One region of the Fictibacillus sp. KU28468 genome, then DNA from elsewhere that is predicted to be linked to it. Evidence: riboswitches for the same ligand, from Rfam matches in the RefSeq annotation. Region 1 holds a riboswitch; each other region holds the start of a gene.
What was found. Region 1 has a riboswitch for S-adenosylmethionine ahead of OKX00_RS01345 (LLM class flavin-dependent oxidoreductase). Riboswitches for the same ligand answer to the same signal wherever they lie in the genome.
Positions count from the first base shown of each region.

Region 2: it holds a riboswitch for S-adenosylmethionine, as region 1 does, so the genes downstream of both, OKX00_RS05845 (methionine ABC transporter ATP-binding protein) here and OKX00_RS01345 (LLM class flavin-dependent oxidoreductase) in region 1, are expected to answer to the same signal.
Region 3: it holds a riboswitch for S-adenosylmethionine, as region 1 does, so the genes downstream of both, OKX00_RS18095 (homoserine dehydrogenase) here and OKX00_RS01345 (LLM class flavin-dependent oxidoreductase) in region 1, are expected to answer to the same signal.

Region 1 is NZ_CP110666.1:251,848-262,061, reverse strand. It holds gene OKX00_RS01365 (L-threonylcarbamoyladenylate synthase) at 1-919, opposite strand, end outside; gene OKX00_RS01360 (GNAT family N-acetyltransferase) at 1,026-1,469, opposite strand; gene spoIIR (stage II sporulation protein R) at 1,536-2,210, opposite strand; gene OKX00_RS01350 (ATP-grasp domain-containing protein) at 2,488-3,441, opposite strand; gene OKX00_RS01345 (LLM class flavin-dependent oxidoreductase) at 3,453-4,502, opposite strand; SAM riboswitch class I at 4,677-4,775, opposite strand; gene OKX00_RS01340 (hypothetical protein) at 5,078-5,242, shown strand; gene prmC (peptide chain release factor N(5)-glutamine methyltransferase) at 5,327-6,190, opposite strand; gene prfA (peptide chain release factor 1) at 6,201-7,274, opposite strand; gene OKX00_RS01325 (MOSC domain-containing protein) at 7,390-8,049, opposite strand; gene OKX00_RS01320 (hypothetical protein) at 8,109-8,438, opposite strand; gene OKX00_RS01315 (FAD-dependent oxidoreductase) at 8,608-9,942, shown strand; gene OKX00_RS01310 (hypothetical protein) at 9,987-10,214, opposite strand, start outside.
Region 2 is NZ_CP110666.1:1,153,431-1,163,644, reverse strand. It holds gene sufC (Fe-S cluster assembly ATPase SufC) at 1-79, opposite strand, end outside; gene OKX00_RS05880 (YuzK family famiily protein) at 295-432, opposite strand; gene OKX00_RS05875 (hypothetical protein) at 745-921, shown strand; gene OKX00_RS05870 (carboxymuconolactone decarboxylase family protein) at 959-1,333, opposite strand; gene OKX00_RS05865 (metallophosphoesterase) at 1,498-2,343, shown strand; gene OKX00_RS05860 (RDD family protein) at 2,419-2,853, opposite strand; gene OKX00_RS05855 (MetQ/NlpA family ABC transporter substrate-binding protein) at 2,951-3,778, opposite strand; gene OKX00_RS05850 (methionine ABC transporter permease) at 3,809-4,474, opposite strand; gene OKX00_RS05845 (methionine ABC transporter ATP-binding protein) at 4,467-5,492, opposite strand; SAM riboswitch class I at 5,581-5,694, opposite strand; gene OKX00_RS05840 (hypothetical protein) at 5,817-6,119, opposite strand; gene OKX00_RS05835 (anti-sigma factor domain-containing protein) at 6,222-7,505, opposite strand; gene sigI (RNA polymerase sigma-I factor) at 7,637-8,383, opposite strand; gene OKX00_RS05825 (thioredoxin family protein) at 8,789-9,118, opposite strand; gene OKX00_RS05820 (hypothetical protein) at 9,268-9,474, opposite strand; gene OKX00_RS05815 (toprim domain-containing protein) at 9,589-9,936, opposite strand.
Region 3 is NZ_CP110666.1:3,444,908-3,455,121, reverse strand. It holds gene tenA (thiaminase II) at 1-356, shown strand, start outside; gene OKX00_RS18130 (ABC transporter ATP-binding protein) at 380-1,129, shown strand; gene OKX00_RS18125 (ABC transporter permease) at 1,104-1,904, shown strand; gene OKX00_RS18120 (ABC transporter substrate-binding protein) at 1,879-2,889, shown strand; gene OKX00_RS18115 (hypothetical protein) at 2,944-3,084, shown strand; gene OKX00_RS18110 (GNAT family N-acetyltransferase) at 3,184-3,651, shown strand; gene OKX00_RS18105 (HPr family phosphocarrier protein) at 3,811-4,059, shown strand; gene OKX00_RS18100 (undecaprenyldiphospho-muramoylpentapeptide beta-N-acetylglucosaminyltransferase) at 4,290-5,360, opposite strand; SAM riboswitch class I at 5,486-5,595, shown strand; SAM riboswitch class I at 5,696-5,804, shown strand; gene OKX00_RS18095 (homoserine dehydrogenase) at 5,915-7,180, shown strand; gene OKX00_RS18090 (endonuclease MutS2) at 7,683-9,641, shown strand; gene yjcZ (sporulation protein YjcZ) at 9,773-9,973, opposite strand; gene OKX00_RS18080 (glutathione peroxidase) at 10,170-10,214, opposite strand, start outside.

The sequences.
Region 1 (10,214 bases):
CGTACAGATGATGTGCGACACTTTCCAGCTTTTCACGTGACCCGCACGGAATAATCGTATCTGCCTGATAAAAGGATGCATTTTCTTCTGAAGTGAGAACACCGATTTTTCGCCCTGCTTCTTTTTGCTTGTCCACAAGCTCCTGCAAAAACGCAGGAGAGCCATCCACAAGATAGAGTGGAGCATCCGGCGCATAATGCGTGTATTTCATGCCCGGAGATTTCGGTGCTTCCTTCTCATTGAGGAGTCCAGGATCCATGGGTGTTTCACCCGCCGCCTCTTCAAGCTGCTCTTTCGTGACTCCTCCCGGGCGAAGGATGACAAGTGTTTCGGCCGTGCAGTCGACCACTGTGGATTCCACACCGACCCCTGTTGCCCCTCCGTCCAGAATACCAGGGATTCTACCTTTTAAATCCTCATAAACATGCTGGGCAGTCGTTGGAGAAGGCCTTCCAGAGACATTGGCGCTGGGAGCCGCCAGCGGAAGACCGCATTCCTTGATCAGTTTCATGGCAACGGGATGATCAGGCATACGAACAGCCACTGTGGATAACCCCGCTGTCACCCGGCCGGCCACATCCTCTCCCTTGGGCAGAACCAGTGTCAGGGGACCCGGCCAGAACGCATCCATCAGTTTTTTTGCACGTTCCGGGATGGAAGCAACAATCCCCTCAAGCTGTTCAGTCCTTGCGATATGAACGATCAGCGGATTATCACTCGGTCTTCCCTTTGCCCGGAAAATTTTCTCGATGGCTTCATCACTGAGCGCGTTTCCTCCAAGTCCATATACTGTTTCTGTGGGGAACGCCACCACTTCATTTTTCTTTATCCACAAGGAAGCTTGCGTAATTTGTGGATATTCTTTTTCTTCATCCATTTTTTTATCCACAGACCATACTTCGGTTTTATACTCTGTCATGTGAAAAATCCTTTCAAACCGCCCAATCTGTGTTCTAACGCTCATTTCGCACATCATCCACAAGTTATACACAAACGCTCCAGAAATGTGTATAACTTGTGGATAATCATTTGTCATTCAAGGTGCAGTACAGGAGTACAACATCTTTTTCAGCTGTTTTCTTGTAGTGGGCGGTATTCTCAATATGGGAAGGAGTTCCTTTTTCGGCTACCGGCTGAAACGATAAAGGCTCAAAAAGGTGAACAGCTTTCGTAAGCAGATACAGGGTTTCCACTCCTTTTTCCTTACAGTATAGCAAAATTCTTTGAATCAATCGCAGAAATAGTTGTTCATTCGAATATTCTTTCTTGATGACGAAGGAACGCAGCAGCCCGTCCTGGCCAACTCTTTCCAGGCCCACTGTTCCGATCGTATCTCCTTCATCATTTTCCACAACCAGATAGTTCTCGATTCCCTCTCTGATCCCGTCCGTTCCGAGACCAGCCTGCCTTACCAGGTCACCGAGACTTCCTGCTTCATGCGGCATAGCCGCCCGTAAACGAATTGTCATGGTGTTCACCCCTCTAGCATTTTTTATAAAAGTCTATGAAACAACCATGAAAGTTATGCAGGGCTTTTAAGAGAAAAGACTCCCGATCTTATCAGCGATGGAGGTAAATAAGTCTGCCAGAAAGAATTTAACTTCTATTTTTTCTTCCTCAGGCTTTTGAACAACAGGTGCGTCCTGAGCTGGTCCTGAGGCTACTTCCTTTACACCCTTCTGATCCGCTTTAACGGCGTCTCCGTTTTCAAAATCAAGGAAACATAGAGGCGGAAACAATACACACCACCAATTGGCTCCTTTCCCTTTACCAAGTGTAATGAGGACCGCTTCATACTTTCCAGCAGGGTAGACATTATTTCCGTACATTTTTGTCGGGAAGGCGACATGATTGTTGAATTGAACTTTGTAGGGAATGCTGAGCCCGGCATCTTTCAAATAGGACTTTACCACGTTTTCAACTTCAGGCAAATGTTTTCGGATCACTTTTTCGGCCTGATCATGTGAATCCAGGCCACCCACCCAGGTTGTGATCTGTTCGTTCACTTTATCCCGAATTCTTCTTTTCAGTGCCTGATCTTTTTCCGCATCACTGTTTGCCAGAATCCGTAGCCTGATGGCATCACTCGGAATTTTAGCAGAGGCATTCATGGTGGCATCGGCCACCTTCGTTTGGGTTTCAAAAAACAGCAGCATCGCGATCAGCGATAGGAATAGTATAGTCATTAGCGATTTTTTTGATCTTTTCATGTTTAAAACTCCCCTTTCCTTTTCTATCCTCATTGTGGCCACGGAAAGGAGGAATCATACTATGAATCTAGTAAACAAATACAGGGAAAATATGACAGAAACCGGCTGTGAAACAACGGACTTTGTCACAAATTTATTAAACATATCAAAAAGGTCACATAATTCCTCTGCAATGTAGTGGGTCTGCTATAGTAAGGACATCCCTATCACCCCCTTTTTCATGTAGATAATGAAAAAACAAAGAGCCTCCCGCTGCTGGCGGGAGGCTCTTTTTGTCTTATTGCACGGTTGCTGCATTCAATGAATCAAGCTGCTGCTGCAAAAATTTCGCAAGCTCCAGCATGCCATATTTTCCGGCAGCCGCTTCAGCATCAGAGTTGTAATTGGTGTTCGTATTGATATCATACGTATAGATCGTGCCGTCTTTATCTTTTATAAATTCGATCCCGGCAACATGAATCTTGTTGTCTGCCAGAACCCTCATATAGTTTTCAATGATTGACTCATTGAAGTCCTCCTGAATTTGAAACTTCGGCTTGGCTGGCGTTTCCTCTCCTGCAGGACAAAACAGGTCACCGATCTGGCAGGCGTCTGCCGGACAGAGTTCAAAGCCTTCTGAGGTATCCACCCGAACCGCATAAACAAACTTGCCGCCGACAAATTCGCAGCGTGTAATATAAGATTCCGGCGATTCAATATAATCCTGTATCAATGTGATGCCATCCACCGGCTCTTCGAAATCAGGGCCGAGCACATACTCTTTCAATCCTTGGTATGAATGGAAAAGCTGAACACCAAGGCCTTTTCCCGCCCGGTTATGCTTTGTAATAAACGGTTTGCCGCTGAACTGCTCAGCTGCCTGCAAAATTTGGTCCTTGCCAACAGCCGCAATGGTTTTGGGCGTCTTCACCCCATGCGCCTCAAGCTCTAAATATTGAACGACCTTACTCACCTCAAGCTGAAGGGCGCGGCTGCCATTCAGCACTTTTCGGCCATGTGCTTCCAGCCAGGCAATGACACCGGCAGCAAGTTCCGGTGCATAACGGTGTCCTCTTGTATGTGAGGAAGCACTCATGCGGCTGTAAAAAATGCCCTCGGGCGGGGCTTCTGCCAGATTAACCGTTCCCTGATCGAGATGCCATGCCTCATAAGGCACTTGCAGCTCATCCAGCCTCTTTGTGAGATGATCTGTCCATTCATCGTTCTCATGTATGATATATACTTTTTTCATGGTCATCCTCCTTATTTCGCATATTCTTTCCGATAGCTCTCTACCAAAGGCATCACCTGTTTTGAGAAACGTTCCATCTCTTCTAACTGAGGGGAGAATTGCAGTAAAAGGAGTCCGAGGCCGGCTTCTTCATATGCTGCAATCCGCTCCGCAATCTGTTCAGGTGTACCGATCAGATTCGGCCTCAGCCCCCGGTTGGAAACAGAGTAGTCGTACAGCTGAATCTGCTGTTCAAGCTGCGACTTGCTCGTAAAATCTTTAAACCCAGCATATGCGCTGGACTCTTTTACATCTGTAATCCTCTGCAGTTCCGCTTGGGCTTCTTCTTCAGTATCCCGGCAGATCACATAGGCCGCCATGCCGAACGAAGATAAAGGTTCTTTCCCTGTTTGCCCGCGGCGGTTCTTCATGTCATTGATCTTAACGGCGACTTCTTCGACAGTGCCGCCATGCATGACGTAGGCGTCACAGGAGGAAGAGATAACCTGTTTACCCCTTTCACTTTCTCCGCCAGCATACAAAATGGGATTTGGCCGCTGAACAGGTTTAGGGAAAAGTTTCGTATCGCTAAACTGATAAAACTTGCCGGAATAATTGAAGGTTTCTTCTGTCCACAGCCCCTTTAGAACATCAAGAAACTCTTGCGTACGCTCATATCTTTCGTCGTGGGCAGTAAAAATGCCGCCATACTGCTTCGCTTCCTCTTCCCACCAGGCGGAGACGACATTAAGTGTAAACCTCCCGCCGCTCATTTGGTCGATGTTCGCCGTCATTTTCGCCGTTACAGCAGGATTATGGAATCCCGGCCTTACCGCTGTCATAATTTCTATTTTCTCCGTTACGGCCGCGAGACCCGCTGCCGTTGTCCAAGCCTCCAAAGAGTCCTGCTCCGGCCCTTTTATATCATTTAAATACAGTTCCGCGATCAGCGTCGTGTCAAACCCCCACTTTTCCGCGGACTGAATAACCTTCTTCGCATAATCAAACGTCGGCGGCATGTTCTCATCTTCCACATTTCTCAGCCATCCACCAAAGATCGGCAACCAAAATCCAAATCTCATCTACCTTTTTCTCCCCTCTGCTATAAGCAAAACATACTGCCGCCGAGAGAGACCCTCTAAGTCTATCCCATCAGCGCGGAGGAGCGGTCGCGACAAAGTCGAGACCCCCCGACCTACCAAAATAGCCCACAAAAAAAACTCCCTCTCAGATAAGAGGAAGTTTTAGACCGTTCCATCTTATCTTCCAGGATCTACTCCTGCTGGATTTAGCACCTTCTAAAAATAGGTTGCCGGGTTTCATAGGGCCAGTCCCTCCACCGCTCTGGATAAGATTTATTTAATTAATAGTAATCCTACAATAGAAGTAGGTATTTCGTCAATTTTTAGGATGTGAGAATAGATGATATTGAGTTGCGTTTGACTGGCAAATAAGTCTGAAAATTAAGTTCGGATCAATTATTGCTTGTTTCGCTCAATTATTCTCCATTCGGCTCAATTCAGCGCCAGTTTCGTTCAATTCCGTTCTTCCGGCCACAAAAAAAAAAGGGGCTGTCCAAGAAGTCTGTAACCTGTTGATTTCCGTTCCAGGCTGCTCGCTTTTACCGGCGTAAACGCCTACTTTCGCAGGGCGTGCGGTGAGCCTTACCGGCGTGAACGCCTACTTTTTGGTGCAAGCACCGGCGGGAGTCTCACCTGTCACGCTAGTCCCGCAGGACAAGGAAGGCTCCGGCAGCTTTTTATCGCACGAAGAAAATGTGAAGTTCATTTTCGAGGAGTCTCGCATCTTCCACTTCAATTAACTTTTCATTGAAGATTTTTCAAGCCAAAAAGGGGCTGCCTGAAGGTCAATTTTCGACTTTCTGGACAGCCCCCACCTTTTCTGCTTATTTAAAGCCAATCTCCGCGATAACCATCCGTTCTTTTTGGCTGATATCCTTTACTACCGAAACAACCGACCCAGGGAACGTGACCCTGAGCATTTCAGCCACGGTCTGGCCCTGATCATGGCCGACTTCAAAGGCAACAATGCTTTGTGGGTTCAGAACGAGGGGCAGCTCTTCCATAAACCTTCTGTAAAATACGTAGCCGTCCTCACCGCCGCTAAGTGCACGGAAAGGCTCTTGATCCTTAACGATCGTCTCAAGCTCCATTATTTCACGGTCAGGAATGTAAGGAGGATTCGACACAACGATATCTGTTTTTTCTCCGCCCTCGATCAGAGGCTGAAGGAGGTCTCCATGAATAAAACGAACAGATGCCTCAAGGTCTTCAGCATTTTTCTTTGCGACTTCCAGGGATTCCTCAGCAATATCGATCGTGGTTACCGAAAAACGAGAATTCTCCAGTGCCAGCGTAATGGCAATGGCACCGCTCCCCGTCCCGACATCGACTGTCTGGATCTTTTCTATGCCAGGGAACCTCATCATGGAGCGATGAAGCACTTCATATACGAGCTCTTCTGTTTCCGGCCGAGGAATGAGCACCTCTTTATTCACCGAAAAGCGTCTTCCGTAAAACTCTTCAAACCCAATAATGTATTGGACAGGCACTCCATCGCCATGCTTTTGTACAGCTGCTTCAAATGCCTCTTGCTGCTTTGGAAGAAGCTCTTCATCCAAACCAAGAAGCAGCTCCGTCCGGCTCAGATCGCCAAGTACATGACGAAGCAGAAGCTCCCCGGCTTGAGGTTCCCGTCTCTTTTTCGTTAAAAAAGATGAAGCCCAGTTCAGGGCTTCATGCCGTTTCATCGCTTTCATCTTATGCTTCCGTCTGGGCCTTCATTTTGCTTGTCTGGTCTTCTGTAATTAATGCTTCAATGAATTCGTCCAGCTTGCCGAGCAAAATTTGATCCAGTTTTTGAAGAGTCAGGCCGATGCGATGGTCCGTTACACGGTTTTGCGGGAAGTTGTACGTACGGATCCGTTCTGAACGGTCACCGGTACCCACTGCAGATTTACGGTTTTCATCGTATTCTTTTTGTTTTTCCTGCTGAATTTTATCATAAACACGTGCGCGAAGAACCTTCATCGCTTTTTCCTTGTTTTTGATCTGTGATTTTTCATCCTGACAGGAAACAACGGTTCCAGTTGGAATATGCGTCAGACGAACAGCGGATTGAGTCGTGTTAACCGATTGTCCGCCCGGTCCGCTTGACGTAAACGTGTCTACACGGACGTCCTTATCATGAATTTCAACTTCCACTTCTTCTGCTTCAGGAAGGATCGCTACTGTCGCTGTAGACGTATGGATACGACCGCCGGACTCAGTAGCAGGAACACGCTGTACGCGGTGTGCTCCGTTTTCATACTTCAGCTTGGAGTATGCCCCGTTGCCGTTGATCAAGAAGATGATCTCTTTGTAGCCGCCAAGCTCGGTGTAGCTTGCTTCGATTACTTCTGTTTTCCAGCCTTGCACCTCGGCATAGCGGCTGTACATTTTGTAAAGGTCGCCTGCAAATAGGGCGGCTTCGTCACCGCCTGCTGCTCCGCGTACCTCGACGATTACGTTCTTATCATCGTTCGGGTCTTTTGGAAGAAGCAAGATTTTCAGCTGCTGAATGTACTCTTCAATCTTATCTTCAAGCTCGGAAACTTCCTCTTTCACCATGGCGGTCATCTCGGCATCAAGCTTTTCTTCGAGCATTGCTTTTGCTTCGTCGAGCCCTTCTTTTGCTTCTTTATACTCGCGGTAAACCGCTACTGTATCTTGAAGAGAAGACTGTTCTTTGGAGTATTCCCTTAATTTATTCGTATCGCTAATGACTTCTGGGTCACTTAATAGATCATTTAATTTATTGTATCGGGCTTCTATCGTTTCTAAACGTTCTAACACGCTTTTCACCTCATTTTAATGGCATAACATTCTAATTATAATACAGGGGAGGTCACCCGTCAAAAGCCTTCAGACTGTGTTTTGACGGTTTGAAGGCAAAAAGAAATCCCCGGAGCTACAGGTACTGCCCGGGGAGAGCGTCTAATCTCTTTTTCATAGCTGAGCGCCAGCCTTCTGCCAGTTCATTCAGACCGGCAAGCATGGTAAGCCCTTCTCTGTTTTCCTTGTCTATGTATGTCATTCTGTTAACAAATTCGACAGAGATCCCGGCTCGATGTTTTTCTTCAATAACAAGCTTGTCTCCCGGGCTGACAGTGCCTTCTTCCAGTACGCGCAAGTAATAGCCGGAGAAACTGGTATCATGAATATATTTGACCATCAACGGCTGTTTGAGTTTGGCAGCCACCTTAAAACAAGGCTGGCGCGGCTGGCTCACCTGGACCAGTGCCTCCCCAAGCCGGAAGATGTCACCGATAAAGACCTCTTTTTCGGTAAGGCCTTCAACGGTAAGATTCTCACCGAAAGATGGTACGTCCAGAGAGATTCCCAGCCCTTTCTCCCAATACGCATAATGATCATGAGAATAGACACAGACTGCTTTATCCGGACCGCCATGGTGCACGGTGTCCGCCTGTATATCTCCTTCAAATTGAAGATTTGACAAGAATAATGGACTACGGGACGGCTTTTTATTGATCGCCGAGCTTATGTCTTTTCCCTGCCACGAAAGAACATCTGCCTTTCCAGTATTCAAAGCTATAATGGATCCTTCCACAACTGCACCCCCGCTCTTTCTTTTATCGTACTCTATAGGGATGCGCCGGGCAAAGGTTTTTAATACATGGATGTATGGTTTTTCAGCGCTTCGTAATCCAGTCGCTGCTGATTCATGCGGATGGCCTTTGTCAGTTCTTCAATCACGACTTTTTCATCGGTTATAATATTGAAAACAAAGGGAATGGTTGCAAAGTGGCCAAAAAATTGGGTACACCCTTTGTGCCGTATGTCGTGCTGCGTATCAGTAACCGGATTGACTTTCACAATAAAATTTCCCATGGATTCATAGATAGGATCCAGCGGCTTCTCTTTCAACTTTTTGATAAGTGTGGTGATCGGAACAGGATGGTCGTTCCAGTCCGTTCCGTTCGATAAGATATCCAGCATTTTCTACACCTCTCTATTATGATTGTTCGACAGCGCCGGCAGGTTCTTGTTGGTACAGATAGTGTTGAAAGAAAAAAAGGATACGGTGCAAGAATAGCGAACACCCATTTAAAGATGACTAAAAGAAAACGAAGGGGAATACTATAGAAGAACAGAAAGGGGATAGAGTATGAACTATTGTATTATCGGCGGAGATGCGGCCGGGATGAGTGCTGCGATGCAAATCGTCCGCAACGATCCGGAGGCCAGCATCACCATTTTTGAAAAAGGGGGCATCTATTCTTACGGCCAATGCGGACTCCCCTATGTAGTGAGCGGACTCATTCCATCTTCTGAAGAACTTATTGCCCGCGATGTAACCACCTTCAGGGAGAAGTATGGAATGGACGCCAGAACCTATCATGAAGTGACCCGGGTTGATCCAGGGGAAAAGACCATTTACGGCATACATACAAAAACGAATGAGGAATTTGTTTTTTCATATGACAAGCTTCTGATTGCAACGGGGGTCAGCCCTGTCATGCCGCAATGGGAAGGAAGGCACCTGCCAGGCATCCATGTTGTGAAAACGATTCCTGACGTTGAGAAAATCAAGAAGGACCTTGATCCTTCCATCCAGGACGTCACCATTATCGGCGGAGGCTATATCGGGCTTGAGATGGCAGAAAATCTTAGGCTTTTAGGGAAAAGGGTAAGGATTATCCAAAGAGGGCCCCAGCTAGGCGCCATCTTTGATTCCGATATGGCAGAACTGATCCATGAAGAAGCCCAAAAACATGACATAGAGGTTTGTTTGAATGAAGAAGTTCAGCGGTTTAAGGGAGATGACCGGGTTCAATTCGTAAAGACGAACAAACGGGACTATCCAACGGACATGGTCATCGTATCTGTTGGTGTAAAGCCAAATACATCATTGATCGAAGATACGGAGATCCGGCTTCACGAGAGCGGAGCCATCCTTGTCAACCGGTACATGGGGACCAATGTGAAAGATGTCTATGCTGCTGGAGATTGCGCGAGCCATTACCACCTGATCAAAGAAATGGATGATCATATTCCTCTTGGCACAACAGCGAACAAGCAAGGCCGGATTGCAGGCCTGAACATGTCAGGAAAGAGGCAGACGTTCAAAGGAATTGTCGGCTCCTCCATCATTAAGTTCATGGACCTTTCTCTTGGAAAAACAGGAATATCCGAGAAAGAAGCGGAAAAGCTCCATTTTCCGGTTGAAACAGTAATGACGCGTGCAAAAGACATTGCCGGCTATTTTCCTGGAGTTGAACCGCTGCACGTCAAAATCATATTCGACGCCAACAACCAGCGCATTCTGGGCGGGCAGTTTATCGGCAAGCATGGGGTGGACAAAAGAGTGGATGTTTTGGCCACAGCCATGTTTCACAAAATGGACCTGCACGAACTCGAGGATTTGGATCTTTGCTATGCTCCTCCATATAACGGGGTATGGGATCCGATTCAGCAGGCTGCGAGAAGAGCCAAAAAATAAAACGGCATTTGTCTGTGCGGGAAGCACGGACATTTGCCGTTTTTTCACCTTCTGCTGTCGACTTTAACTGAAAACTTATAGCGTGGAACGGCCTGCTCTGCTGCTGATTTAATGTCTCGGCGCATCTTCTCTTTTTTACGGTCAGATACACTTGAAGGCACGTTTAAATGAATATGTGCATAGTTTCCATTGATGGTCACCATCTGAGGGTTAATGCCCGTCTGGCTGACGACCGCCTCACGAATTTTGTCCTGATCATCAGAGATATCAAA
Region 2 (10,214 bases), 900 kb from region 1:
CAAGGTTTAAACCTTTGATGATCTCTTTGTCATCGATAGAAACACGCAGGTTTTCAATCTTTAAATTTGGTGTAGACATAAAATTTACCTCCATCTTATATTTCAGTGAAATATATTGTTAATGTGAACAAGAATGAAAGCTTCTCTCATTCCATTCTCAATTTATTCTCATTCTAATATTATAACAAATTTATTTTATCTTCAACCTGTAGGAGTTATTGGCAGAAGAAAATGCAAAAACTACATAAATAGAAAATCAGCACCCAGTTCTGAATGCTGATTTCCCTACTTATACTATAGAATTTTTCGTTCCATTTCATTAGAAACTTCTAAACTTTTTTGATATTCTTTATCACGTTCTTGTTCAATAGTGATTCGTTTTTCTAGATTTCGTTCATATTCAGCATAACCAATACCATGATTCTTTTGCATGGCTTTTTCCATTTCAGGAGTGTGGTTAACTTTAATCGAGTGAATAATGAATCATTCCTTTCGTGTATATAACACTTAATCAACGTATATAGCGTAACAAAGCTACTCCTGTGATTCAATTTCCATTCAGCGCCATATATGCAAGGCTCAAGGGTTATTCTTTTGTTGAACCTTAATGACTCATGAATCCTTATATATCCTCCCAAATGCTTGCTTATATGAGCAAATACAAAAAGGGGCAGTCCAAGAAGTCTGTAAGCTGTTGATTTCCGTTCCAGGCTGCTCACTTTTACCGGCGTGAACGCCTACTTTTTGGTGCAAGCACCGGCGGGAGTCTCACCTGTCACGCTAGTCCCGCAGGACAAGGAAGGCTCCGGCAGCTTTTTATCGCACGAAGAAAATGTGAAGTTCATTTTCGAGGAGTCTCGCATCTTCCACTTCAATAAACTTTTCATTGAAGATTTTTCAAGCCAAAAAGGGGCTGCCTGAAGGTCAATTTTCGACTTTCTGGACAGCCCCTTTATTTTTAATGCATGGGATTGTTTAATTCCTGGATGCATTCCTGAACAAGTGTTACACCTTGGCTCATAGCAGCACCGCCGCCAAAAGCTGCTGCAACTCCCACAGCCTCAAAAATTTCATTTTCACTGGCTCCCTGATCCAAACAGCCTTTCGTGTGATAGATGATACAGTATTCATCCTGAGAATAAATACTGATCCCTAAAGCCATCAGCTGCTTGTTCTTTTCAGAGATCTCGCCTTCCTTGAAACAATGACGTGTGAATTCACTGAATGAATGGACCAGTTCAGGCATATTTTCCGTATACTTACCAAGACCTTCTTTATAGCGGATCAGATGGTGCTGCGTTGAGTTTTTTCCAGACATTTCTTGATGTTCCATTTCCTTTTCATCCTCCTGTCCATAAGATAGACAAGATTTAGTATGAGTTATAGCTATTTTTCTTATCCCAATTTTAAAACGGGAGCTGAACTTTTTGCTTCAAGTCTTCTGCAGTCGGGAATATAATAGGCTAAAAGAAACTGGCTGAAAAAAAGGAGTAAAAGATGGAAGAGGAAAAGGTAAAGAAGTCATTGATTGCAGGTTCAATCGGATTGGGTGCCCTTGCAGGCGCTGCAGGAGCGGCAGCTTTTTATTCTGCGTTTATTGAACCGTACTGGTTTGATGTTAAAAAAATCGATATTAAGCTCCCCAGGCTCCCAGAGGCCTTTAAAAGATTTCATATTGTCCATATTAGTGATTTTCATCTGGGCTTTCATTTTAAGGCCAGGCATATTGCTAAGATGGCAGATAAAATACAGAAGCTTAATCCTGATATGATCGTCTTCACAGGCGATTTGGTGAATTCCCACCGGTCGCTGAAAACCGTTATAAAGAGTCTTCCTTACTTAAATAAAATCAAGGCACCGTTCGGTAAATTCGCGATTCTCGGTAATCATGATTACCTTGAAAGTATCGATACCATTTCTGAACTGCTGAGAAAAAGCGGCTTTGAACTTCTAATAAATGAAAAAAGGATGATTAAAAAAGAAAATGATGAGCTGTACCTCGCAGGATTGGATGACTATCTGAGAGGAGAAGCCGATATCGAAAAAACACTGAATGGTATTCCTTTAGACCGCTTTACTCTTCTGCTTGCCCATGAACCGGATTATTTCAAAGTCAGTTCCAAATTCCCTGTAGATCTGCAGCTGTCTGGCCATAGTCACGGAGGACAAGTCCGAATGCCATTGTTCGGTCCGATCATCACTTCAAAAATGGGAAGGAAATACCATAGTGGACTTTATGAAACAGAAAACAAATTTCTATATACCAACAGAGGAATGGGAACTACTCATCTGCCCTTCCGTTTCTTCTGCCGGCCTGAAATTACATCCATCACATTAAAATAAGACGGCATCTATGAACTGCACCCTCCAATTGTTACCTGTGTCTAACAATAAGGATGCAGTTCCATGCCGCCTTGTTCACCCTTCTTTTTGCGGTGGCAAATGGGTAACATACGTACCAGCGATCAAATCATGGATGCCTCTTTTGTCTTTGCGGATACCGACCATAAAGGCACTGACAATCAACGCAATTCCAAGGGTTAACCCATATATTAAGCCGCCGACTAACACTCTCAGCACCATTGCCCCAATTCCAAGCTTGCTTCCGTCCGCTTTAACAATCCTGATTCCACAGATTCTCTTGCCAACCACATAACCGTTCCAGTAAATGGGCAGCAAAAGCGCATAAAGAAAACTAATCACATTCATGAACCAGTCTCCACCCGGATCTTCTGATACAAAGTTACCTGTGAATAAATAACCGATTAATGATAATGGAATACCAATAATAAGGCCATCCAATATACTGGCTCCAAACCTGATCCAAAAACCAGCCGGTTGCTGTACTTCCATCCTGCATCCCTCCATCAATAAATTGTTAAATCATCTTACAGTTATTACAAATGGACAAAAAAAAGAACAGCCCAAAGGCTGTCCTTCTTAAAATCATTTATTTGTTTACCGGTACAACAGCACCCTTATATTTCTTTTTGATAAAATCTTGAATTTCTTTAGAGTGAAGCACTTCAACAAGGGTTTTCACCGTTTTAGCATCTTTATCGCCTTTGCGCACAGTAATGATATTTACAAACGGTGAGTCAGATCCTTCAATTGCAATGGAATCCTTTTGAGGGTTCAACCCAGCATCGATCGCATAGTTCGTGTTGATCAATACAGCGTCTCCTTCACCGTTTTTATACGCTTTTGGAAGAAGGCCAGCTTCAACATCTGCTTTAAATTTCAAATGTTTTGGGTTTTTGGCAATGTCTTTAATCTTTGAGTTGTAACCTTTTCCAGGTTTAAGTTTAATCAAGCCTTCGTGCTCAAGCAATGTTAGCATACGTCCGTGGTCAGCAACGGAATTACTCATAATGATCGTTGCTCCGTTTGGAAGTTCTTTTAAAGACTTGTACTTTTTAGAATATACTCCGATCGGTTCGATATGAATACCGCCGGCGTTCTCAAATTTGTAATTTTTATTTTCTTTCATTTGTGATTTCAAATACGGAACGTGCTGAAAGTAGTTGGCATCAATTTCATTGTTTGCAAGTGCTTTATTAGGAAGTACATAATCCTGGAACGTTTTAATTTCAAGATCAATTCCTTTTTTCTTCATTAAAGGTTTAGCTGCTTCAAGAATTTCTGCATGCGGAACATTGGATGCTCCCACAACAATCTTATCATCAGCTAGTTTTTTGTCTTTCCCTCCGTTTGCACCACATGCAGCAAGGGCTGTTGTCAATGCAAGTAAAAGAACGAGTGTAATGATTTTTTTCATGTTGTTCCTCCTGGTTGTGTAATGTAGATTTTAACGTTTATCAAGACGGCGAGTTACATTATCCCCAATAAACTGAATGATAAACACAATGATTAGAATGATAACAGTAGCGACAAATGTAACATCATTTTGCGTACGCTGGAAACCTTCAAGGAACGCCAAATTCCCGAGCCCGCCTGCTCCGACTACCCCCGCCATTGCTGTATAACCGACAAGCGCGATTGAAGTTACCGTAATCCCGGAAACTAATGCAGGAAGGCTTTCAGGGATCAAAACTTTAAAAATAATTTGAGCGTTGCTCGATCCCATCGATTTTGCCGCTTCGATTACACCTTTATCAATCTCGCGAAGTGCTATCTCAACCATCCGGGCATAAAACGGTGCAGCTCCAATAATCAAAGCAGGCAATGCTGCATTGGCGCCAAGCATAGATCCTACTAACAAGAGCGTAAACGGAAGCAATAAAATGATCAGGATAATAAACGGAATGGAACGGAAGATATTTACGATCGCTGAAAAGACAAAATTTAAAAACCGATTCTCCCATAGGTTCCCTTTACCCGTTAAAAATAATGCTAATCCTAAAAGAAGACCTAAAATAAAAGTGGCAAGAACCGCAACAGCTGTCATGTACAGTGTTTGTCCGGTGGCACCCCACATTCCACTCCATTCCACATTCGGAAAAAGACTATTCATATGAGATCACCTCCACTTCTACTTTCTGCCCATTCATATAGGCTACCGCTTCCTGAATTTCGGTATCTGTTCCTTCCAGCTGGATGAACAACGTTCCATATGGCCCGTTTTGTGTTTGTGATACCTTACCCTGCAGGATATTCACCTGAACGTCAAATTTACGGATCACATCTGTAATAACGGGCTGTTCTGCACTTCCTCCAACAAAGGTAAGCTGTACAATTTGGCTCTGAGGTTTTTCAGATGCCAGCTGCTTGATCATGTCTGTCGTTTCTTCTGGCTCTGTTACTTGCTTAACAAAATCTTTTGTAATGGACTCTTTAGGATGTCTGAATACTTCCAAAACCGGCCCTTGTTCCACTATTTTACCGTCTTCCATAACAGCGACCCGATGGCAGATCTTACGGATGACATGCATCTCATGTGTGATAAGAACAATGGTCAAGCCGAGCTTTTGATTGATCTCAACTAATAAATTAAGGATGCTGTCTGTTGTTTTCGGATCAAGGGCTGAAGTCGCCTCATCACAGAGAAGAACTTTAGGGTTATTGGCCAGTGCACGTGCGATCCCGACTCTTTGCTTCTGTCCTCCACTCAATTGGGAAGGATACGATTCTCCGCGGCCCTCTAATCCAACAAGTTTAATCAGTTCATCCACCCGCTTCAGGCGCTCTGCTTTCGGCACACCTGCAATCTCAAGTGGAAATGCAATGTTTTCCCTTACTGTTCTGGACCAAAGCAGATTGAAATGCTGAAATATCATGCTGATTTCCTGCCGAGCTTTTCGAAGCTCGTTGTTACTAAGTTTGGAAAGATTTTTTCCCGCAACGTTAACATCTCCGCTCGTCGGTCTTTCCAGCATGTTCAGCATTCGGATCAGTGTACTTTTACCTGCACCACTGTATCCAATAATCCCGAAAATTTCTCCTTGATCTATAGAAAGATCGACATGGTCAACTGCGTTTACAGCTCCGTCTTTCGTCTGAAAAATCTTTTTTACTGCGTCTAATGTTATCAAGAGACCGGATACCTCACTTTCTGAAAAATAAAAAATGCCCTTCTGCCAGGTCATGAGCAGAAGGGCATAAAAATTTATATGCACCGTCATCTCATCTCCCAAAGCAGTTTGCTTTGCAGGATTTGGCACCTTTTCAAGCAGGAAGCTGCTTAACGGTTGCCGGGTTTCATAGGGCCAGTCCCTCCACCACTCGCGATAAGAACGAATTTGTTATTCGTTATTTAGTTAAAATTTCTTAACACGTTTCGAATTTTAACATCACCTTTATGGAGTGTCAATCCATAACTCCTGTTTTTTTAGATAGAAGGACCCGATTCTTTTGGCTTAGGACTCCAATTTGCATAAAAACAGAAGAGATTCTAACTTAAGCTGTTCCCTGTATGTTCCCGTAAAAGTTACTCTATTTATCCTGATTAAATCGCTCAGACGCTGCCGGCCTTCAAACACCTCATGCAAATCATCCATCCTGCCTGTAAGCATGGATATCCGTTCTGATCCGTTATACTTATTTACGAAGGAAAAACATAATCGTTCTCCGTCAGCCGTCACACCGGGAGTCTCCGTGCCTATCAGCGGCTGAAGGAAGGCCGTTTTTTGAACCTGTTCCTGCCAAAGAACCCAATCCATAAACATCCCCCTTTTAAAAACATGTATATCTTAATGTTCGGGAGATGGTTGGTGTCTTCCTTGATTTTTCCTTCGACAGTTTATTAAACGCAGTGTCGACTTTTAGCCAGCCTTTTTATGTATTTCTTTATTCATTTGTGGCTTTTTATGATTTTTCTGCAGTTCTTTTTTCCAGTACTTTTTTTCAGGCCGATGAACGGGAGAATTTTTCTGCTCTCTTTTTTCAAGCCTTTTCCCCTTATCCCATTTATGGTTTTCATGTTTATTCTTTTCATGAACATGCTGTTTCGGAGCAGTATTCAAATTAGTATTTTTCTTTGCTTGCTTGTTGTACATCGGCTGTTCGTGATGTTGCTTTGAAGAATGTGGTTTTACTTTTTTTGATTCATTTTTTTCTTTATCTTCAGCTTTACGGCCGCTTTTTCGATCTTCGTGCCTTTTGGTTTTTGGGACAGCACGTTTATTGTTTGGTTCTAGCTTGGGTTCAATCCTTTCTTTTTTGACTTCTTTTTTCGCATGTTCTTTTAGAGAAGAACTGCGCAGGGAACTCGTCTTAATCTTTATGGGTTCAAGATTTCTATGATTGCGAAGGATTTTTTCTGAATGGTTTTTTTTATAGCCGGATTCTTCTGGCTCTTCATGTACAGGTTTTATCTTTCTCTTTAGCTCGGTATAAGACATGTTCTTCACTTCATTAAGAGAAATGTTTTTATCTTTTCGTTTAGCATCCAAGTACATCATATATTTTCCAGATGAAACGCCATTCTTTTGGGCAACTTTCCGTTTATTTGTATTAATATTCTTTACCATGATGGCGGCTTTCGAATTATAGATGGATGCATTCCGTTTAATTGAAGATACAGTCTCATCCAATGCAGACAAAAGCTTGTCATTATTTTGGTTCACGATGGTTGTTCCGATCATGACATCCGGGTTTTTCTTCAGATATCCTTTGTTGTCATAAGCATTCAGCAAAGCTGAAGCAAAGTGGGAAAGGCTTATGTTTTTCTTTTGTTTTAATGATTGGAGAATTTCCCGTCCCTCAGCGTTATATGCTTTTACTTTTATGACTTGCAAGTCTTTGTTAACTCCTGCTTCGAGGCTGGGATTTACGTCAAAACTCACATAAGCCGCAACAGTATTGTCGTTGCGGCCCAGTGGATTTACTCCTGAAAATAAAACAAGTATAATCAATGCTGCTATTGTAAGTGAAAGAGAAGGAAAAATAAATTGGCGTGTTCTGCTTTTTGAAAAACTTGAAACGCTGTATTCCATACCTACCACCGGATGCTTTCCGCGTGGTACCTTAACGGTGATGAAACAACCGTCTTTCGTTAATAGGACGGCTTTCCCTTTCTTAACTTCCATTAAAATTCCATTCTTCATCCCACATATCCCTCCTGCTAGGCGAAGGATCTGCTTCGTATCATAACCATCATGGGTTTTGCTGCTCTCTTGCTTTGCTTATTTATTACGATTTCCCCACGAGTAATTACAACCGTTTAACTTCCCCTTATTTAAGGCTGAATATAAGACTTTAACGCTTTAAAGTCCCCTAGATATATTAGCGATACTGCTATTATATATTTTCGATTTCTCTCTATTGTTTTACGACTGCAGGAAACCATACTTAACAAATCTTTTATAGGAAGTTGTTTTTTTTCCAATAAAAATCCAGCCATTTCCTGGTTTTCCACTAACAAACGAGCGATTTCTTTAGCGTTTTCCCTTGCATCCACATGCTTAGGGCAATGTTTGCTTAACACTTTAAAATTAAGGCTGAAATCCTTCAGCAGTTTTTGATATTCTTCGATTTCATACACGCGGTTCTCTGCCTGGAGCTTTTCTTCGTAATGTTCCATGGCAGCTTTTTGTTCTGCGTAGCTGTCCTCGACACGGCCTTCTTCATCTTCCTCATCCGGCTGCAAATAAATCAGACGGTTCTGTCTAACTTCTTTTCGGATATAGTCGATAACCCTGCGGCGGATTACCATGTCAGCAAAGGAAAGAAAACGGCTTCCTTGTCCTTCTTGATATTGATCAATGGCTTCATTGAAAGCGTAAAGACCTACACTAAATTCATCCATCGTACGATCTATATATTGACTGCAAACTTTTGAAGTCACTTTTTTAATAAATGGCTGGTAAGCTTCGATCAGCTCATTTCTTAAGGAATCATTTCCTCTTTGAATTCTTAGTACTTTATCCTCAATGTTAATGAGTGGTGTGCTGTTACGAATAGTTGGTACAAATGCAGTAGACATAGTTTCACCTCTTAAATCCAGGTTGTATTGTACTTTTGGATAAAATGAATCATACATTCCAAAAGTCGACAGGAGCAAACATGTTTCAAGCTCTCCTATACATTTATACCATTGATTCGTAGGTTTGTAGGATACAGTTGTATAACAATGTTACAGGACTTATAACAATTGTAATGTTTTTGTCATGTTCCTGAAAAGGATAATTTTTGCAGTCTTGACCCATAATTCGTTCGGAAGCGGTAACTTGCTTGCTATTACTGCTGTTTGGAGATATCGTTTTATTTTGTTGCACCTGAATCGTTCTGTAAAATTTATTACACATTTCTTCTTTATTTTACCACATAAACCATGTATTACATTTAAAAAATACCCCCTAAAAACAAAAAAAGACACAATCCGTGTCTTTTACAGGTACTTTTTTACGTTTTGATACAAAAAATCAACAGATTGCATGGCATAAATCTTCTTTACGGCAATGCCCCTGTTTAAAAAAAGCAGGCAAGGGACACTCGTGATGCTGTACTTTTCAGCAAGCTCCGGCATCGCATTTAGGTTGCAAGCACCGATTTTAGGTTCAGACGTTTCTGACTGGCTTATTGCTTCCAATGTGATGTCGAGCATCCGCCTTCCCATCTTACACGTTCCGCAAAGCGGTGTCTGGATATAAAGAGCTGCTGGCTCCTCTGTTGAACCTTTAATAAAATTATGAATTTCTATATTAGTTAAATCCCTCATATCTCTCTCCAATTGCAGTTTTTTACGGATACATTTTTTCTCTATGTAATTGAATATCCTGGATCTAAGCGGTGCTGTCAACAACCGTGCTTATAACAGTACGTAAAATACAAACTTAAGGGGCTGTCCTGAAAGTCGAAAATTGACATTCAGGCAGCTCCTTTTTCGCGCAAAAAATCTTCTATGAAAAGTTGATTATAGTGGAAGGTGCGAGACTTCTCGAAAATGAACTTCACATTTTCTTCGTGCGATAAAAAGCTGCCGGAGCCTTCCTTGTCCTGCGGGATTAGCGTGACAGGTGAGACTCCCGCCGGTGCTTGCACCAAAAAGTAGGCGTTCACGCCGGTAAGGCTCAACCGCACGCCCCGCGAAAGTAGGAGCTCGCGCCGGTAAAAGCGAGCAGCCTGGAGCGGAAATCACCGGCTTCTTAGACTTCTTGGACAGCCCCTTTCGGTTCAATTTTGCTTTCCTTATCCCAGGCATTCTTTATTTACGGTGAAACGAGCGCCAAGCAGAATATTGGCAAGATACATGAGCGGTGTTTTTGCCACTTCTCGGTACATTTTATGAATATAAAGATGTTCTGCATTTGGAAGCTCCCGCTGAAGCATTTTTCTTAATTTTGCTCCAGCTTCGTCCGCATCGACCAGTATATAGACATCTCGGTTTTCAATTTGTATTGCAAGTTCCTCAAGCCGGGAAAGCCCCATTGTTCCATTGGTACAGATGATCTCAACAGGCTCATTTAAAATGGAGAACAGTTTTTCCTTGTCTGATTTCCCTTCAACGATAATCACTTTGTCCAAGTTGTTATTCATCAATCATCTCTCCTATATCTGCTAAAGAACGAGTATTAATGCGATTGATATTTTTTTCTTACTTACTATAATACCCTTTATTTTATTAGAATCCTCCATTGATTGTTAATAAATCAGACAACTATTTATGTATATGTAACCCATTTCCTGCAAGCAGCCAACTTAATAAGGAGTTTCGTACCAACTTCGATTAAAGCTGTTTAACCATTGCGAAAAGGGGATATTGTTTCTCTAAGTCCAACAGCACAAAGTGAATAGCTGTTGGGAACACACTATTT
Region 3 (10,214 bases), 1.2 Mb from region 1:
CTTCTCCAATTAACCTTGCGTACACTCGCTATATGATGAACGCTTCCCAGCAGGGAACACTTGCTGAGGTAATCACATGCCTGCTGCCGTGCATGTGGAGCTACCACGAGATCGGAACGCTATTAAAGAGGGAAGCGGGAAGCCTCGCAGAGCATCCGTATACCCGATGGATTGAGATGTATGCCTCAGAAGAGTTCGGTGCACTTGCACAGTGGCTGATTGTTGAACTGAACAAGTTGGCGAAAGATATGACAGAACAGGAATTGGCGGTGCTAGAGGAGCATTTCCTGACCACATCGCGCTTTGAATTCATGTTTTGGGATATGGTGTATTACGGTCATGGATGGCCGGTATAATCACCTTTTGAAGGAGAGTTTTTATGTCAATAATCTTTAAGAATGTATCTTATTCTTTTACGGAGCAAAAACAAGCCCTCCCGCTTCTCAAGAACATCAATTTTGCAGCAGCGCCCGGAGAATTTGTATCGATCATCGGCAAGAGTGGAACCGGAAAAAGTACCCTGCTCAAGCTTGCCTGTGGACTGGAGAAACCTGATCAGGGAGAGATTATCGTACATGAGAAGCCAGTATATCCTGGAGCGGCGGGATACATGCCTCAAAAGGATTTGCTTCTGCCTTGGCGTACGGTCATGGAAAATCTTCTTCTTGCTCCTGAGATTCAGAACCAGAAGGGACAGAAGGTAGAAGAGGGGGATTCATGGCTGAAAAAAGTAGGACTGTGGAATTACCGGAATGCTTATCCGCATGAACTTTCAGGGGGGATGCGCCAAAGAATAGCCTTTCTCCGCACCCTGCTGACTGGAAAAGAAGTACTTCTTCTTGATGAACCATTCGGTGCTTTAGATGCGATGACTAAAAAGGAAATGCACGAATGGATTTCTTCCCTATGGAAGGATTTAAACAAAACCATTCTTTTGGTTACACATGATCTTCATGAAGCGGTTTTTTTAAGTGACCGAATCATCTTGCTGCATCCATCTGGCGAAACAGAAGAGGTGATGATTCGGCTTCCGAGGCCGAGAAATAGAGTATTAACGAATGAGATGGTGGGATTAATCAATAAATTGGAGAGCAGAATTACAAATGAACAGCATGAAACGATTTTTTAAAGACTATTATTTATTTTTGGCTGCTGCCGCCGTCTTGCTCGTACTATGGGAATGGCTTGTGAGGACAGACAGGGTGCCTTCGTTTATTTTGCCGGCCCCTACAGGCATCCTCGTTTCGCTCTTTGAAAACAAAGAGGTTCTTCTAGGACATACATGGGCGACATTCAAGGAAGCCATCCTAGGTTTTTTGATCGCAGCCGTTGCAGGTGTTTCGCTTGCTGCTGCCATGTTTTTTTTCAAATCTGTACAGAAAATGGTCTATCCTGCGGTCTTGATCTCCCAGACGATACCGATCATTGCACTGTCTCCGATCTTTGTCCTTTGGTTCGGCTACAGCATCTGGAGCAAAGTGGCGGTTACCGTACTGATTGCCTTCTTTCCCATCGTCGTCAGCACGTATGATGGTTTGAACCATCATGACCGGGATTATGTGGATCTTCTGCGTTCCATGGGAGCACGGAGATGGCAGGTCTTCAAAAAGGTGCAGCTGCCAATGGCGCTTCCGGCTTTCTTTTCAGGGATAAAACTCGCCGCTGTATTTTCAGTAGTAGGAGCGACGATCGGCGAATGGCTTGGTGCCAGCGAGGGGCTTGGCTATTATTCCAGAAGAATGTCGGGAAGCCTAAATGCAGAAGGAGTATTTTCTGCCATTTTTCTATTGTCATTGCTCGGGATGTGTTTGTTCGGAGCAGCTGCACTCGCAGAAAAACAAATGTTTAAATGGAAAGCTAACAGAGAGGATGTACAACATGAACAAATGGATAAAACGAAGTAGCTGGTTCTTCTTTGGGAGCCTGCTTCTCCTTTTAAGTGCTTGTTCCTCAGGGGACACAGCCAATCAAGGAGGAAAAGGGGATCTTAAAAAAGTCAGCATCATGCTCGATTGGTATCCGAATGCAGTACATGCCGGCATTTATGACGCCATCAAAAAAGGATATTTTAAGAAAGAAGGCATCCAGGTTGATGTGAAGATGCCAGCAGAAACGAACGATCCGTTAAAACTGGTGGCTGCCGGCAGGACCGATCTTGCATTAACGTACCAGCCTCAGGTCGTTCTTTCCAGGTCAGAAGATATTCCTGTTGTTTCCTTGGGAGCGCTGGTCAGGCATCCATTAAACCATTTGATGGTTCCTAAAAACAGTTCGATTCGTTCACCCAAAGATCTGGAAGGGAAGAATGTAGGCTATCCTTCTATTCCCATCAATGAAGCGATGGTCAAAACAATGGTGAAACATGATGGAGGCAATCCTGAAAAAGTGAAGATGACAGATGTCGGCTGGGATATCATCCCCGCGATGGCGGCTCACAAAGTCGATGGAATATCTGGAGGGTATATCAACCATGAACAGATTCTCTTGAATAAAGAGGGCCATCCTGTACGGTCCATTGATCCTGTAAAGTACGGTGTTCCTGATTATTATGAGCTCGTTCTTGTTTCCAGTGAAGATGGACTGAAAAAGAACCGAAAGCTTTACCAGAAGTTTTGGAATGCGCTGAAAAAAGGCCAAAAGGATGTACACGATTATCCGGACCAGGCACTGAATGTCTTATTTAAGCATGAAAACAAAGAATTCCCGCTGGATCAAAACGTAGAAAAGAAAAGCCTGCAGATCCTGCTGCCTTTAATGGACAGCGGAAAGAAGCCTTTTGGCTATCAGGACAAGCGTTCATGGAAAAAGGTTTCGGATTGGCTCTATGAAACCGATATGATTAAAAAGAAGGAAGATCCACGGAACGCTTATATTAATTTTGAGCAATAGAAGAATAGACTCCTCGAAAATGGTTACGGTAATAACCAAAGAGGAGGTGCCGTTATGGCTAACAGTGAAAAAATCCGCAAGCAAAACGCTGAACAGCGAAAAGGAAAAGCTGATATTCCAAAAGGAACGTTTGCTGATTCGATTGCCAATCAGGGAGACATAACTGAAGCAAAAAATATCAAAGAGAATAAATAGCAAGGAGGGCGTACTCTAATCAAGGGTGCGCTTTTTCTTATTTAGAAAGAACGATAGTATACAGGTTATGATGGATTCAGATAAAAGGGGAAAGACGTTGTGCTGACATGGGAGAAGAGCGGTCCTGACAAAACTATGGACGAACTGGAGATCATGAACACCAATCCGTTTTACAATAAGCTGTTTTACGGTCGTGGCGAAGTTACATTTGAAGAGGTGACGGAAGACTTAAAGGGATTGGAAGGATCCCCTAGACAACGCTATTTGATTAAAGCGGATGGCAACAACGCTGCGATCGTTGAGTACATTCTGAACAATCCGAAGGACCATAAACCTTGGCTTGGATTTTTAATGGTACACAGCACTTTCCACAGACAGGGGATCGCAAAGGAAATCTATCTGGCATGCGAAGAAGAGATAAAGAAAAATAACAAACAATACTTGCGTCTCGGTGTACTTAGCGGGAATATCCCTGCGCTTTCTTTTTGGTTCAGAATGGGTTTTGCAGAAATAGAAGTAAAGGAAAGCGAGGGAAAGCTTCTTCATATTCTTGAAAAATATCTTTAAACCGCTAATCAAGTCCTTTTTCCTAAATTCATTCTTACTCACATAAAGGCGAGTGTGCACGCATATCCTCATTGGTGTGCATAAAAGCTAAACCAGCTTAACATGTGCTTAATGATAGTGCATTAAAATGGCAGGGAAAAAGAATAGGAGTGGAAGGTAATGAAGACATATTGCTTTTTACAGGAAAAAATGAATTCTGCGACAATTAACAAGCTCGTTCTTAAGGCGAACGAATATGAAGAGTGCCAGATCTATTTTGAACTTGATAACTGCCAGATGAACGCTAAAAGCATTCTTAGTATGAGTAAGCTTCGCGGTATTGCCGGGCTATGCTGCATATCTGCCCAGGGCATGGATAAACAGCACGCATTGGAAGGTCTGAGACAGATCTGCGCTGGGAAAATATAACCATAAGAAATAATCGGGCGAACTATGATTTTTGAACATATATAGGATTTGTTGAAAATAATTAAGGCGAATTTGAACATAAATCCTTATTTCAGCGATTTGACAAGTTCATTTCAGCTTTCTGTCCCGACGCACAATAAAAAAGCTTGCACCGCATTATTTGGGCCAAGCTTATCTATTGCTTTTTCCTCTCATAGCTTTTCCCCATCTCAGAGGAGGAATGGGGAAAGTCATCCTTTTGCTTCTTCTTTAATGATGGAAAACAGATGGTCTAACGCATTACTAAGCTGGCTTTCTTCCATTCTGCTGATATAGGCTTCCTGATTTGAATAAAGCTGCTCAATGCCTTGCATAAGGGATTCAGCAGTCAGGTCTTCTTCAAACAGAACTTCGCAATAGCCTTGTTTTTCAAATGATCGGGCATTTTCAATTTGATCTCCGCGGCTTGCTTCTTTTGAGAGTGGAATGAGAAGCATTGGCTTTCTCAGTGACAAAAACTCAAAGATAGAATTAGAGCCTGCTCTTGAAATGACAAAATCCGTTGCTGCAAGGATATCTGCGAGCTCATCCGATACATATTCGAACTGGATGTAGCCTTTTTTCAGAATGGAAGAATCCTTCTGGCCTTTTCCGCAAAGATGAATGATTTGAAAGCGGGGAAGCAGAGCGTCAAGGCTTAATCTTACGGCCTCATTTATTTTTTTTGATCCGAGACTTCCTCCCATGATCAAGATGATCGGTTTACCAGGAATCAAACCACAGAAAGCTCTCCCCTTGACTGCGATCCCTTCATGCAGCTCCTTACGGATAACAGCACCCGCGTATACCGCTTTTTCCCTTGGAAGATGATCAGTGGTTTCGGGGAACGTTGTACACACTTTGTTAGCGAAGGGGAGTGAAAGACGGTTTGCAAGCCCTGGACTAAGATCGGATTCATGGGTCACAATTGGCACCTTGTTCATCCGGCTGCCGAGGATTACGGGAACGGATACGAAACCACCCTTTGAAAAGACCACGTCTGGTTTTATGGTCTTGATGAGCCGAAATGCTTCAAATGCTCCTTGCATGACACGGAACGGATCTTTAAAATTGTTCCAGTCAAAATAGCGCCTTAGTTTACCAGTAGAGATGCTGTAATAGCGGACGCTTTCGATGGTTTCTGTCAGTTGCCGTTCAATTCCTCCTTTTGAACCGATATAGCTGACTTCCCAGCCTTCTTTTAAGAACAAAGGAATCAGAGCCAGGTTAACAGAAACGTGCCCGGTGGAACCTCCCCCGGTGAATACGATTTTCTTGCCCAAACCTTCCACCCCTTTTATTTATGTGTTTCTATCATACCAAAAATAATCTGCAATGATTCCAGAAATATCTGAATAATGGTTGACGCTCTCCTGTTTGCCGTGATAGAGTAAGACTAATTTAATGAAGCTTATCAAGAGCGGCGGAGGGAAAGGCCCAATGAAGCCCGGCAACCTTCAAGTATTCTACTTGAAAAGGTGCTAAATCCTTCAAAGGTAAAACTTTGGGAGATAAGAGACGGATCGGAACCATACAGCTCTCTTATCTTCGTGATAAGGGGGTTTTTTGTACTAAAAAAATAAAGTGCTACATAACATGTTTCAATCTCATGATAATACTCTTATCCAGAGTGGCGGAGGGAAAGGCCCGATGAAGCCCGGCAACCTTCAAGTATTCTACTTGAAAAGGTGCTACTACCTGCAGGAAAGAACCCTGGATGATAAGAGGAGGCCGGACTGCAGACCTCTTCTTTAGGAAGAGGTTTTTTCTTTTGCCATCATACAGATACCATTCATCCACTAATAAAAAATTTGCTTTTGCAGAAGGAGTGATTGTGTTGAAAGAATTAAAAATAGCACTGCTGGGGCTGGGGACTGTAGGATCCGGCGTATATACATCCATCATGGATAGAAAAGGTGCTTTAGAAGAATTGCTGGGTCATCGTCTGAAGCTGTCCAGTATTTTGATTAAGGATTCTTCCAAAGCAAGGCCTTTCGTAAAGGGGGTACCGTTGACGTCCGAATTCGAGAAGGCGATCGGGGAAGAAGTGCCTGATGTGGTCATTGAGGCGATTGGCGGAATCGAGCCTGCACGGTCTTACATCATACAATCACTTGAAGCGGGATGCCATGTGATTTCTGCGAATAAAGATTTGATTGCCAGGCATGGAGAAGAATTAACAGAGCGTGCTGCCGCAAAGGGTGTCCGTTTTGTCTATGAAGCGAGCGTAGGCGGAGGAATACCGATTTTGAGAACATTGAGGGAGCTTTTAAGAATCAATCGGATTCAGCATGTAGAAGCCATTTTAAATGGAACGTCCAACTTCATTCTTTCGTACATGAGAACGACAGGTTCCTCGTTTGAAGAAGCGCTGAAACTGGCACAGAAAAAAGGATATGCAGAGCCGGATCCGACAAATGACATCGAAGGCTTGGACGCATTCTACAAAGCGATGGTGCTGAGCAAATGGATTTATGGCGTGCAGCCATCCTGGGAAGAAGTGCAGGTGGAGGGGATTGGAAATGTGCTTCTTGAAGAGATTCAACTGGCTGAGCAGCTGGGGCTTCGGCTGAAGCATCTCGTTCTTTTAAACGATAGACTTGATCTCCAGGTACAGCCTGTATTTGTGGATAGCGATCATCCGCTGTATGGTGTGGAAGGCGTGGACAATGCCGTCCGTATTCAGACAGACCTTCTCGGCTGTTTGACCTTGCAAGGGCCGGGAGCTGGTGCAGAAGCAACAGCAAGTGCCATTGTGGAAGACTTATTATCGATCTATGAAACTAGGGAAGTATATAGAAACAAACCGGCTGTATCGGAACTCTGCCCTAAGAAACAAGAACAAGAGGTGAATACCTACCTTCTCGTCGGTGAAAAAATTGATTTTACAAAGGAAAGGGTTTCAGCCATTGAAAGGCATGGAATCATTTTAGACCGGACTTCTCTTCGTTTTCAGCATACTTCCCTTGCTGCCCTGCTTTATGAAGGACCGCTCCCTCTAGAACAGGAGGATGAGTTTATTCCAGTGAACAGCATCTATCCGGTCCGTCTGTCAAAAAGCGGCAAGGGGGCAGAAAAAGAAAAGGTGCCGGTGGCAGAATAGGAGACAGGAATATCCGTGGAGAGTCGGCTCTCTGCGGATTTTTTTACCCATCATGTTGACAAAGGAAAGGGTTTTACATATGATGGAAGTAACAAAAGGAAGGGAGTTGTGTGGATGAGCGTTCACGTTCTTAACTAAGCGAATTGGATAGTTGGAGCAAAAAGGCCGTGCTTGAAGCGGTTGTATTCTTGATGTCTTTTTGCGGCCACCAATAGTTAAGAACAGCGGTCAGCATACAACATTATCATTTTCGTGTACGTATTTTGTGCAACGAACGATGCCGCGCTCTTTGGGCGTATTTTTTTATGCTTTTTACAGCTTCCATAAGTCAGGGGACAGCTGTATGGAGAGGCGTATCCTTCCACACGAAAATTGATAACAGGCAGAAATGGCGGCGGTCCATTTCTGCCTTTTTTATTGTCATGATCTGGCCCTGTTCCCGGGAAAGGGGGAACTGTTTTATAGATTAGCAATTCGAAAAAATATGAGGAGGCAACTACCTTTGAACACCCATACAATTAACATGCTCGAATTTAATAAAATTACAGAAACATTATCTGCGTATGGATTAAACGAGAGTACAAAAAGAAAAATTTTAGAGCTAATGCCCTCTGGACAGATCACAATCATTAAGAATTGGCTAAGAGAGACGACGGAAGCGGCAGCAATTCTTAGAAAGTCTTCAAGCGTTCCTATTGCGAACTTGAACGGGATCGACCATGTGATGACGATTCCGGATAAAGGCCTTCTCTTAAGCCCTGAACAGCTGCAGCTTATTTGCGGGCTTGCAGAAAACGTAGAGCGTTTGCAGCGGTATATGAAGGACAAAGAATTTCTTGCACCAACTGTATCTGCTTATGCATACTCTCTGTTTGAACTGAAAGACCTCAAATCTGAAATTCAGCGCTGTATCCGTAACGGAAGAGTGGATGACGGAGCCAGCAAGCCGCTTGAAAAAGTAAGAAAGAGGATGCTGGCCTGTGAGGAAAAAATCAAAGCGAAGCTGGATCATATTCTAAAATCACCGGCCTATCGGGATATGCTTCAGGAACCAATGATTTCGGTGAGAGACGGAAGGTATGTCATCCCTGTAAAAAGTAAATTTAAACGGAGCATGGATGGGCAGATCATTGATTCCTCTTCCAGCGGATCCACCGTTTTTATAGAACCGAAAGATGTCCGCAAGCTGCAGGATGAGCTTCAGCTTCTGCAGGCAGAGGAAGACATCGAAACAGCAAGGGTGCTGGGCAGATTAACAGGTCTGGTTGCAGGCTGCAAACATGAGATCTCAGTTAATATTGAAGGGATGCTTCATTATGATTTTATTTTTGCCAAAGCCAAATACAGCATCGCCCTTGATGGCAGGGAGGTTTCACTTAATCGTGAAAAACGGACCATTATCCATGAAGGAAGGCATCCGCTGCTCGGAAGCCATGCTGTTCCTTTGAATTTCCGACTAGGTGAAAACTATGGAGCACTCGTTATTACGGGTCCGAATACCGGCGGAAAGACGGTAGCCATAAAAACGGCAGGACTGCTGACGCTGATGGTTCAGTCGGGGCTTCATATTCCTGCTGGAGAGGGGAGCGAATTTGGAATCTATTCAGAGGTGCTGACAGATATCGGTGACCATCAGAACATTGAACAGTCGCTGAGCACATTTTCGGCGCATATGACGAACATTATCTCCATCCTTCAGAAGGCCGGTCCTGATACGCTTGTCATCCTCGATGAACTTGGTGCGGGAACCGATCCTGCTGAGGGAATGGGGCTGGCTGTAGCCATTCTTGAAGAATTGTTTGAGAGAGGCGCTTCCATTCTAGCCACGACCCATTACAGTGAGATTAAAGATTTTGCTTATCTTACTCCAGGATTTGAGAACGCATCGATGGCTTTTGACCTCGAATCTCTAAAGCCGCTTTATGAGCTGAAGATTGGGGAAGCTGGTGAAAGCCAGGCCTTTTCCATCGCGTGGAAGCTGGGTCTCGAACAAAAGCTGATCACAAGGGCAAAACAAATAACGAGCAAAGAGGTTTCAGAAAAGAAAGAGAGCACTATGTTCGATTTACTGCATGTAGAAGCACAAACGCAAATGATAAGGAAAAGAAGAGAAGCAGAAGAAGGGAGAAACCGCAAGATACGAGAGGCAGAAAAGAAAACGGAAGAAAAACCGGAAGCCCGGACATTCGAAGTGGGGGATCGGGTGTATGTATCCAGTTTAAAAACGGCGGGCATCATCTGTTCGGAAGAAGATAAAAGAGGAGAATACGAAGTGATTGTCCAAGGAGAAAAGGTGAAGATCCATAAGCTTCGCCTCACCCTCCATATTTCAAGAACCGAGCTGTATCCCGAGGGATATGATATGGATATTGTTTTTGAAACCAAGGAAAACCGAAAAAAAGACCGGCTCTTGAGCAAACGTCATGTTGATGGAATGGTGATCAACAGAGACGAAGAATAAAAGCTGCTAAAATGGTTGGTGCCTGGCACCACAATTACACAAGTGTGTAATTACGGTGCCAGGCACCAAAACCAAAACCAAACAAAAAGATCCAGGCGCTTCCGCCTGGATCTTTTTATTCTGCAGTAAAATTAGCAGCTGCTGCTGGATTCACATCCACCGAGATGGCCGATCCCGCACGAACAGCCGATGATGATCAAGAGGATAAACAATACGATAATAATCGCAAATCCTCTTCCGCCGCCGTAACCGTAGCCGCCATATCCGTGACATCCGCCGCCATAACCGTACCCGTAAGAAGCTGCAACAGGAACGTTTAGCGGAGCATTCATCGGTACATTAATCGGTGCGTTTGCATACATATTAAATTCCTCCTTCAAAATACTATTCCAACATCCTCGATACAGTATATGAAGGATCAGCCACTCGGTCTGGACGAATGCCTTGATGGCAAGCCTAAATTCTGGAGCAAAGAAAAAACGACGCTCTGGACCGTATTCCAGGGCGTGCGTTTTATGGAAAATCTTTTTATTGCTGTGCAAGCTGCGATTCAATTTCTTTTTTCATATCTTT